2 regions of the Streptomyces sp. NPDC002619 genome follow, and region 1 is predicted to be linked to the other one. Evidence: riboswitches for the same ligand, from Rfam matches in the RefSeq annotation. Region 1 holds a riboswitch; the other holds the start of a gene.
The links. A riboswitch is a leader RNA that binds a small molecule or an ion and turns the genes downstream of it on or off. The one in region 1 is predicted to bind cobalamin.

Region 1 (4,410 bases):
GCATGTCCAGCGAGAGCTCGACCATGGCCTCGCGGACGTCCAGGGCCTGGCCGGGCGTCCATTCTTGGACGGTGGCGGCGACTTCTCCGCGCATGATGTCGACGTAGCCGGATATCTTGGGGCGGCCGAACGCCGGCTGCAACTGCCGCCGTTTGCGGACGTGTTCCTGTCCGGCGACGGTGACCACGGACTCGCCCAGCAACTGGCCCATCTTCTCGAAGAACCGGCCCTTGTCGAGGCTGGGGCCCAGGTCGGTGAGCATGGTGCGGATGAGTACGGGGTCCTGCACCACGATCGTGCGCGTGCCCGGCTGGAGGGTGATCTCCACCAGCGGGCCGTAGTTCTCACGTAGGGAAGCGATGAAAGCGAGGTTGTCGCGCCAGAGCTGTATGGCGTGACCCAGCAGCGGCAGCGAACCCGCCGCCCTGGGTATGGGGGGAGGCGCCATGAGCGTCACGGTTGTCGTACTCCCTTCACGGGTGATCACGGCACCCGTATCACTTCCCTCCTTCTCGTCACGCACAATCCGGGCCCACTTGTGTCCTCCACCACGAACTCCGCCGCGAACTCCCCTGCGGGGCCCGGCGGGAGGCATCCGGCCGCCGCTGCCCGTACGGTACGTGCGGAGCCGTTCCCGCCTTCCCCGTCCGACCGGAGGAACCCGCACGTGACCAGTCGCGTCACCTTGGTATCGCCCGCGATGAGCGTGTCCCTGCGCCAGGCCCGCTTCGACGACGGCGGCCCGCTCGACGAAAGCGGCGCGGCACGGGCCCGGGCGGCCCGAGGGACCCTGCGCGCGGCCCGGCGGGTGCTGGTCTCCCCCACCGTGCGCTGCCGGGGTACTGCGTCGGCGCTCGGACTCGACGCCACGGAGGCGGCCGAGCTGGCCGCACTGGACGTGGGCCGCTGGCGGGGCCGTACGCTCGACGAGGCCGCCGCGGCCGAACCGGACGCGGTCGCCGAGTGGTTGGCCGATCCGGGGGCCGCGCCGCACGGAGGTGAGTCGGTACGTGCCCTGTGCGCCCGCACGGCGCGCTGGCTGGAGTCGGTCCAGGATTCCGAGGGCGGGATCCTTGCCGTGGTGGAGCCGGAGTTCGTCCGGGCCGTCGTGGTCGTGGCCCTGGGTACGGCGCCGGAGACGTTCTGGCGGCTCGACGTACCGCCGTTGACGGCGACCGCGCTGACCGGACGCGCGGGTCGCTGGAACCTGCGGCTCGGGCAGTCGCTCGACGCCGAGGAAATCTGAGTGCCGTGAACGGCGGAGGGCCACCGAGTGGTTCCGGTGACCCTCTCCCCGTCAGTGCGGCACGGGTGTCGCCGCTGCCGCCGGTGGCCTCGCGGGGCGGGGGGACAGCAGGCGCTGGGCCAGCTCGCCGAAGAGCAGGCCGAAGCCGGTCCACAGGGTGAGCTGGATGGCGAGGGCCGACATGCGGAACCGCCACAGCAGGGTTGCCGGGAAGTCCGTCGGGACCTCATTGACGGCGGGCAGGAAGGCAAACGCCAGCCCGATCACGAGGACGAAGAAGGCGACCGCGGCGACGGTGGCGTACCAGGTGCCGAGGCGGCCGGCGAGTCGCTTGCCGACGATCACGGCGGCCACGGCCAGCAGGACGCTGAGCAGCATCATCAGGAAGTACAGGGTCGTGCGCCGGTCGATGGTGTCGGGGTCACCGACAGAGGGCGGGTTGGCCGGGTACTTCAGGAACGGGACGACGTAGACCGCGAGCAGTGCCGTGCCGGACAGCAGCAGGGCGGTGGCGCGCGGGGTGAAGCGGCCGACGCGGCCGAGCGCGAAGCAGAAGGCGAGGGCGGCGATGCCGCCGAAGGCGACCCCGTAGATCAGCACACCGGTGGCCAGGCCTGCGGTGGACTGCAGGGAACGGGAGACGGCCTCGACCTCGTGTGCGTGCGCCGGGGCGTGGGACTCTTCGAAACCGATGGCGTCGTCGACGCTCGGCTCACCGAGGACGTAGGCGACGAGCAGGGCGAGCAGGCCGGCCCCGAGGCCGGCCAGCATGCCCCGCACCAGAAGGTTTCTGACGGTTGCGGAGTTCATGGGTGTGCGGCGTCCCTCGCGTCAGTGGCAGGGGAAGCCGAGCAGATGGCGGGCGTCGTGCACCCACTCGTGGACGTTCTCGCCGGAGACGAGTGAGGTGGCGCCCTGCTCGGCGCCGACGAAGTACAGCAGGACCAGCATCAGGATGCCGAAGAAGACCGCCCACGGCGCGATCGCGCGGATCGGCAGTGTGGCGGGGAGTGCGGGGGCGTCGGTTGTCGGCTGAGCGACGTGCTGCGCCATGGCAGACCTCCTCGGGAGTTCGCGTCCCATCTCGGTGGTGCACTGGACGAGGGCGGCGGGTCTGACTCGCGGGCTCCCGAGGGTGTCCCGTTCACAGTGGCGCGACCGTGCCGGATTCTCACCGGCTTCCGCCTGGCCTTCGTCGATGTCCCTGAGACCGTACCGTGCGGCGGGACCACCGCCAAGTGCGCCCAGTTCCACGTGACCTCGGTCTCAGCGCGGCGCGACCGTCGAAAGCCAGTCGGTCAGCAGTGCGTTGATCTCCTCGGGACGTTCCTGCTGGATCCAGTGGCCGCAGCCCTCGAGGATGTGCGAGGCGCTGAGACCCGGCAGAGTGGTGGGGTACGCCTCCATCGCGTCGGCGAGCCAGATGGTGGAGGCGTCCAGGCCGCCGCCGACGAACAGCGACGGCTGGGTGACGGGGTCGCCGTGATGGTCGGCGAGGTCGGCCCAGTCGCGGTCCATGTTGCGATAGCGGTTGAGTGCTCCGGTCAGGCCGGTGCGCTCGAACTCACCCGCGTAGAAGTCGAGTTCACGCTCACCGAGCCAGGTCGGCAGCGGTCCGGCCGGGAAGCGGTCACGCAGGGCTGCGCCGGGACGGACGAAGTGCGGGTCCGGTGCGCCGGGTGCGGGCATGGTGTCGGCGGACAGCGCGGCGTAGAAACCCGCGAGCCAGCCACGGACGTCGGGCTCGATCTCCGCCTCGGCGCGGCCGGGTTCCTGGAAGTAGGAGACGTAGAACTCCTCTTCACCTCCCATCCGCGCGAACACGTCACTCGGTTTCGGACCCCCCGGCGGGGTATACGGGACGCTCAGCAGTCCGACGGCACGGAAGACGTCGGGTCGGAGCAGGGCGGAGGTGGCGGCGATGCTCGCGCCCCAGTCGTGGCCGACGATCACCGCGGACCGCTCACCCAGCGCCTCCACCACGGCGGCGTTGTCGTCCACGAGCTCGAGCAGCCGGTACGCGCTCAGTTCCGCGGGCTTGGAGGAGCGGCCGTATCCGCGCACGTCGACGGCGACGGCGCGGTAGCCGGCGGCTGCCAGCGCCGGGAGCTGGCGGCGCCACGAGTACCAGGACTCGGGGAACCCGTGTACGAGGAGCACCAGGGGGCCGTTGCCCTGTTCCACCAGGTGGATCCGGCCGGCCGGCGAGGGCACGAGCCGATGAGTGACGTCGGGGGCCGACGAGTGCGGCATGGATCCTCCCAGGGCTTGCGTGGACAACTGGGTCGATCATGCGTCGCCGGCACGCGGCAGGCCGAGAGATGTTGCCGGTCCGGCAAACGAACCGGCCCGGCGTGCGTCCGGGCCGGTGGCGGTCTCAGTCCCGTACCGACGGGTGCGCGATACGGGCCGTGCTGCGCGCGATACGGCAGGCCGACTCCTACGAAGAGAAGGCGGGTTGTACGATATGACTGGCCGTCAGACGCTCGATCGTCTCCACGGCCAGGCTGCGCGACTCGTCGTCGACGTGGGGCCCTGCGTCGATGGCGTACGTGTCGAGCATCGCCATCGCGATGTCGAAGACGGGCTCCGGACGCGTGGTGAGGTAGGCGAGCAGATCGTCGTCGCTGCCACGTGCCGCCAGCAGGATCGCCTTGATGAGCGGGTTGTCGGCGGCCTGCTGGAGGGGGTAGCCGACGCCGGCCCTCCCCCCGGACTCCAAGTCGTATCGATGCGCGTCGAGTTCGCGCTGGTTGCCCACCACCGCGAGGGCCTGGGTGTGCCAGGTGTGCGGCTTCGTCTACGACGAGGCCGAGGGCTGGCCCGACGAGGACATCCCGCCCGGTACGGCCTGGGAGGACCTCCCCGACGACTGGTCGTGCCCGGACTGCGGCGCGGCCAAGGCCGACTTCGAGATGGTCGAGGTCACGCACGCCTGAGTCGGGCCACAGGATCTGCGGTACCTGATCCGCCGGCCCTACCCTGGGCCCGTGTGGAGGTGCGGCGAGGATCCAGGGGCGGCGGCGTCCCGGCTCACGGGGCGACCGGTGACGGACGTACGTCCGCTGTCCGGGTCACTCGCCGAAGTCACCCTCCGCGGCGGGCAGTTGGTGGTCGTGAAGCGCGCCGACGCGCCACGGGCCGTAGCGTCCGAGGTGGCCGGG
Region 2 (4,410 bases), on a different contig from region 1:
CATAGGGGGCGACCCGGACCGGGCCCCCGAGGGCGGCGCACATGTAGTGGATCGTCGGGAGTTCGGAGACGAGCGTCGAGACGGCCGTCGCGTGCACGGCGTGGGTGTGGACGACCGCGCCGGCGTCCGTTGTGCGGTAGATCGCCAGATGCATGGGCAGCTCGCTGGTCGGGACCAGCGTGCCGAGCACCTGACGGCCGTCGAGGTCCACCCCGGTGATGTCCCCGGGTGTCAGGCGGTCGTACGGCACGCCCGACGGCGTGACCAGCACGATGTCCCCGACGCGCACCGACACGTTGCCGGAGGTGCCGACGACCAGCCCGTCCCGCACCGTCCGGCGGGCCGTTTCGACGAGCGACAACCAGGCCCGGACCTCCGCGTCGAGCGCATCCCTCCTCCGCACCTCAGGCACACCCTGTGCGCCCTCCCGGCCATCCCCCGTGTCCCGCCGCTGTTCAGCCATGCCCGCGATCCTGCCAGCCGACGCGCGGCAGCCTGCCGGGTGACCAGAATCTCTTCAGCGGGTCGCCGGGCCGGCTGAAGACGTTCAACCAGGGCCACCGGCCAACGGGCGTCCGGGTCGCCGCGCCCGAGCGGGCAGCAATCCCCGATTTGCGACACCGCCAAGCCTGCTTGAGTTCATCTTCCGTTCATCCAGGTTTCCTACGGTCAACCGGCCGATGACCTCAAAAGATTGCCTGGGTAAATGGAAAGCTTCTCGCTGATCCTCGCGATTGTGGTGGTAACCGCACTCGCGTTTGATTTCACGAACGGTTTCCACGACACCGCCAACGCGATGGCCACGACCATCTCGACCGGTGCGCTCAGACCCAAGGTCGCGGTGGCCATGTCCGCCGCACTCAACCTCGTGGGAGCTTTCCTCTCCGTGGAGGTCGCCAACACGATCTCCAAAGGTCTCGTCGACGAGACCGGCATCCGTCCCGAGGTCATCTTCGCCGCACTGGTCGGCGCGATCCTCTGGAACCTGGTGACCTGGCTGGTGGGCCTGCCCTCCAGCTCCTCGCACGCCCTGATGGGCGGTCTGGTCGGCGCCACCATCGCCTCCGCCGGCCTCGGCGCCGTCCACGGCGACGCGCTCGTCACCAAGGTCCTTCTGCCGGCGCTCGCGGCCCCGCTCGTCGCGGGCCTGGCGGCGATGTTCGCGACCCGGTTCTCGTACGCCATCAGCAAGAACGCCGACGGCGAGGCCACCCGCAAGGGCTACCGCGCCGGCCAGATCGCCTCCGCCGGCCTGGTCTCCCTCGCGCACGGCACGAACGACGCACAGAAGACGATGGGCATCATCACCCTCGCGCTGATCGCCGGCGGTGCCGTCGCCCCCGGCTCGAACCCTCCCACCTGGGTGATCCTCTCCGCCGGTCTCGCGATCGCGCTCGGCACCTACATCGGTGGCTGGCGCATCATCCGCACGATGGGCAAGGGTCTGACCGACCTTCAGCCGCAGCAGGGCTTCGCCGCCCAGACCAGCGCGGCCACGGCCATCCTGGCCTCCTCCCACCTCGGCTTCTCGCTCTCCACCACGCACGTCGTCTCGGGCTCCGTGATGGGCGCCGGCCTCGGCCGCAAGGGCGGCGCGGTCCGCTGGTCCACCGCGACCCGCATGATCGTCGCCTGGGCGCTGACTCTGCCGGCCGCCGCGCTGGTCGGCGCGCTCGCGGAAAGCGTGACGGACCTGGGCGACTGGGCCACCGCCGTCGTCGCCGTCTTCCTGGTCGCCGCGAGCGCCGCGATCTGGAAGCTCTCCCGCCGCGAGGTGGTCGACCACAGCAACGTCAACGACGCCGAGGAGCCGGCCGGTGTGGTGACCACGGCCATCGTCGCAGTGACGCCGCCCCCGGCGGGCACGGTGACCGAGGAACTGACGGCCACGATCCCCTCGCCCGCCCCGGCCCCGGCCACCGCCGACCCGGCCGCCCCGCCGGCCGCCGCCGTCTGAGCCCGCCCACCCGGTAATCGAAGGAAGCATCACCATGAAGATCGACTGGTCGGCCATCGGCTCCGTCTTCGGCGTCAGCCTCGTGGCCACCGTGGGCCTCGTGGCTCTCTTCACCCTCGGCGTGGCGGGTCTGTCGCGCCGCGAACGGGCCGCAGCCCAGGGCAACCCCGCGGCGCTCGCGGTGACCGGTGCGTACGTCTGCTTCGCTGCGTGCGCGGGGGCAGTGGCGTACGGCATCTACTTGATCATGGCCAAGGCCTGACGCCGGTCACGGCCGAGACCTGAACTCGGTCCCGGCGGCGTCCGCCGGGCGTGCACGGCTCCTTCCCGACCTGTTCGGGCAGGAGCCTTTCGCATGCCGTCACCCGGCGTGCGCCGGCGCCGATATGAGCCTCGGCACACTCTCCCCACGCAGGTCAACAGCAAGTTGACGGCCCTTCCGAGGGCGTGGTGGACTTCCTGAGCCATGTACGGCGGCAAGAGAGGAAGCCGGTGCGAATCCGGCGCGGTCCCGCCACTGTCACCGGGGAAGAACTCCCCGGGAGCCAGGAACTCTCACCGCCGGTCTCGTCGAACCAGGGCGTGGACACCCTGAGTGAGGACATATCGCCATGCGCGGCTGCGGATTGAGGTACGGCACCAGGTCGCTTCCCGACCCCTCGGCCGGCTGAGCCGATGCGTGCCGATCGCGTCTTCGCGTACGGCGCCACCGTCGGCCTCCTCGGCGACCTGCTCCTGGGCGATCCGCGCCGCGGGCATCCCGTGGCCGCGTTCGGCCGGGTCGCCGGCGCCGTCGAGCAGGTGCTGTGGCGGGACCACCGGGGACGGGGCGCGCTGCACACCGCCGTGTGCGTCGGGGGTGCCGTCGCGCTCGGGGCGGTGGCCGAGAAGGCCGTACGCACCTCCCCCGCCGCTTCCGTCGCACTGACCGCGGTTGCCACCTGGGCCGTCGTGGGCGGGACTTCACTGGCCCGGGAGGCGCGGACCGTCGGGCGGGCCCTGGAGGCGGGGGCCGTGGCCGCGGCGCGGGCGCGACTTCCGCATCTGTGCGGGCGGGATCCCCAGGCCCTGGATGCCGACGGGATCGCGCGGGCCGTCGTCGAGTCCGTCGCCGAGAACACCTCCGACGCCGTCGTGGGGGCACTGGTGTGGGGAGCCGTGGGCGGTGTGCCCGGGCTGCTCGGATTTCGTGCCGTCAACACCCTGGACGCGATGGTCGGGCACAAGTCGCCCAAGTACCGGCGGTACGGGTGGGCTTCGGCGCGGCTGGACGACGTGGCGGGGTGGCCCGGGGCGCGACTGACTGCCGTCCTGGCCGCGGTCGCCGGGGGTGACCCTCTGGGGGCCGTACGCGTCTGGCGTGCCGATGCCGCGAAGCACCCGAGTCCCAACGCGGGGCCCGTGGAAGCGTCGTTCGCGGGGGCGCTGGGGGTGCGGCTGGGCGGAACGCTGTCGTACGCAGGGCGGGTTGAACATCGGCCGGTACTGAACGAGGAGGGGCGTTCTGTGGAAGTCGGGGACATCGAGCGGGCGGTTCGGCTCTCGAAGCGCGTCGGTCTGCTCGCGCTCGGCGTCAGTGTCGCCGCGGGTCTCGTCATGAAGGGACGTACGCCATGAACGGTGGTCTCCTCGTCGCCGGTACCACCTCCGATGCCGGGAAGAGTGTCGTGACCGCCGGGATCTGTCGGTGGCTTGTGCGGCAGGGGGTCAAGGTGGCGCCGTTCAAGGCGCAGAACATGTCCCTCAACTCGTTCGTGACGCGTGAGGGTGCGGAGATCGGGCGGGCGCAGGCCATGCAGGCACAGGCGTGCCGCGTCGAGCCGACCGCGCTGATGAATCCCGTGCTGCTCAAGCCGGGCGGCGAGCAGAGCAGTCAAGTCGTGCTGCTCGGAAAGCCGGTGGGCGAGCTGAGCGCTCGCGGGTATCACGGCGGGCGGCAACAGGCGCTCCTCGGCACTGTGTTGGAGTCTCTGGAGGAGTTGCGGGGCACGTATGACGCGGTGATCTGTGAGGGGGCCGGTTCGCCCGCCGAGATCAATCTGCGGCGGACCGACATCGTGAACATGGGGATCGCCCGGAACGCGCGGCTGCCCGTGCTCGTCGTCGGCGACATCGACCGCGGGGGTGTCTTCGCCTCCTTCTTCGGGACGGTCGCACTGCTGTCGCCGGAGGACCAGGAGCTGGTCGCCGGGTTCCTCGTCAACAAGTTCCGGGGGGACATCAGCCTCCTCGAGCCGGGGCTCGACATGCTGCACGGACTGACCGGGCGGCGGACGTACGGCGTCCTGCCGTTCCGGCACGGGCTCGGGATCGACGAGGAGGACGGGCTGCGGATCTCCCTGCGGGGTGCCGTACGGGAGTCGGCCGTCGCCGCGCCGGTAGGCGAGGATGTGCTGCGCGTCGCCGTCTGCGCGGTTCCCCTCATGTCGAACTTCACGGACGTGGACGCCCTG

Region 2: linked by a shared signal. The riboswitch ahead of ACFYXB_RS29355 (cobalamin biosynthesis protein) and the one ahead of ACFYXB_RS34000 (CbtB-domain containing protein) in region 1 are both predicted to bind cobalamin.

What each region holds. Positions count from the first base shown of each region.
Region 1 covers NZ_JBIAQV010000032.1:42,608-47,017, forward strand. The annotation lists gene ACFYXB_RS33985 (cytochrome P450) at 1-448, opposite strand, end outside; gene ACFYXB_RS33990 (histidine phosphatase family protein) at 668-1,246, shown strand; gene ACFYXB_RS33995 (CbtA family protein) at 1,298-2,056, opposite strand; gene ACFYXB_RS34000 (CbtB-domain containing protein) at 2,078-2,299, opposite strand; cobalamin riboswitch at 2,336-2,497, opposite strand; gene ACFYXB_RS34005 (alpha/beta fold hydrolase) at 2,513-3,499, opposite strand; gene ACFYXB_RS34010 (hypothetical protein) at 3,687-4,010, opposite strand; gene ACFYXB_RS34015 (rubredoxin) at 4,000-4,185, shown strand; gene ACFYXB_RS34020 (fructosamine kinase family protein) at 4,237-4,410, shown strand, end outside.
Region 2 covers NZ_JBIAQV010000023.1:64,655-69,064, reverse strand. The annotation lists gene ACFYXB_RS29370 (class II aldolase/adducin family protein) at 1-463, opposite strand, end outside; gene ACFYXB_RS29365 (anion permease) at 707-1,957, shown strand; gene ACFYXB_RS29360 (hypothetical protein) at 1,992-2,219, shown strand; cobalamin riboswitch at 2,391-2,533, shown strand; gene ACFYXB_RS29355 (cobalamin biosynthesis protein) at 2,633-3,574, shown strand; gene ACFYXB_RS29350 (cobyric acid synthase) at 3,571-4,410, shown strand, end outside.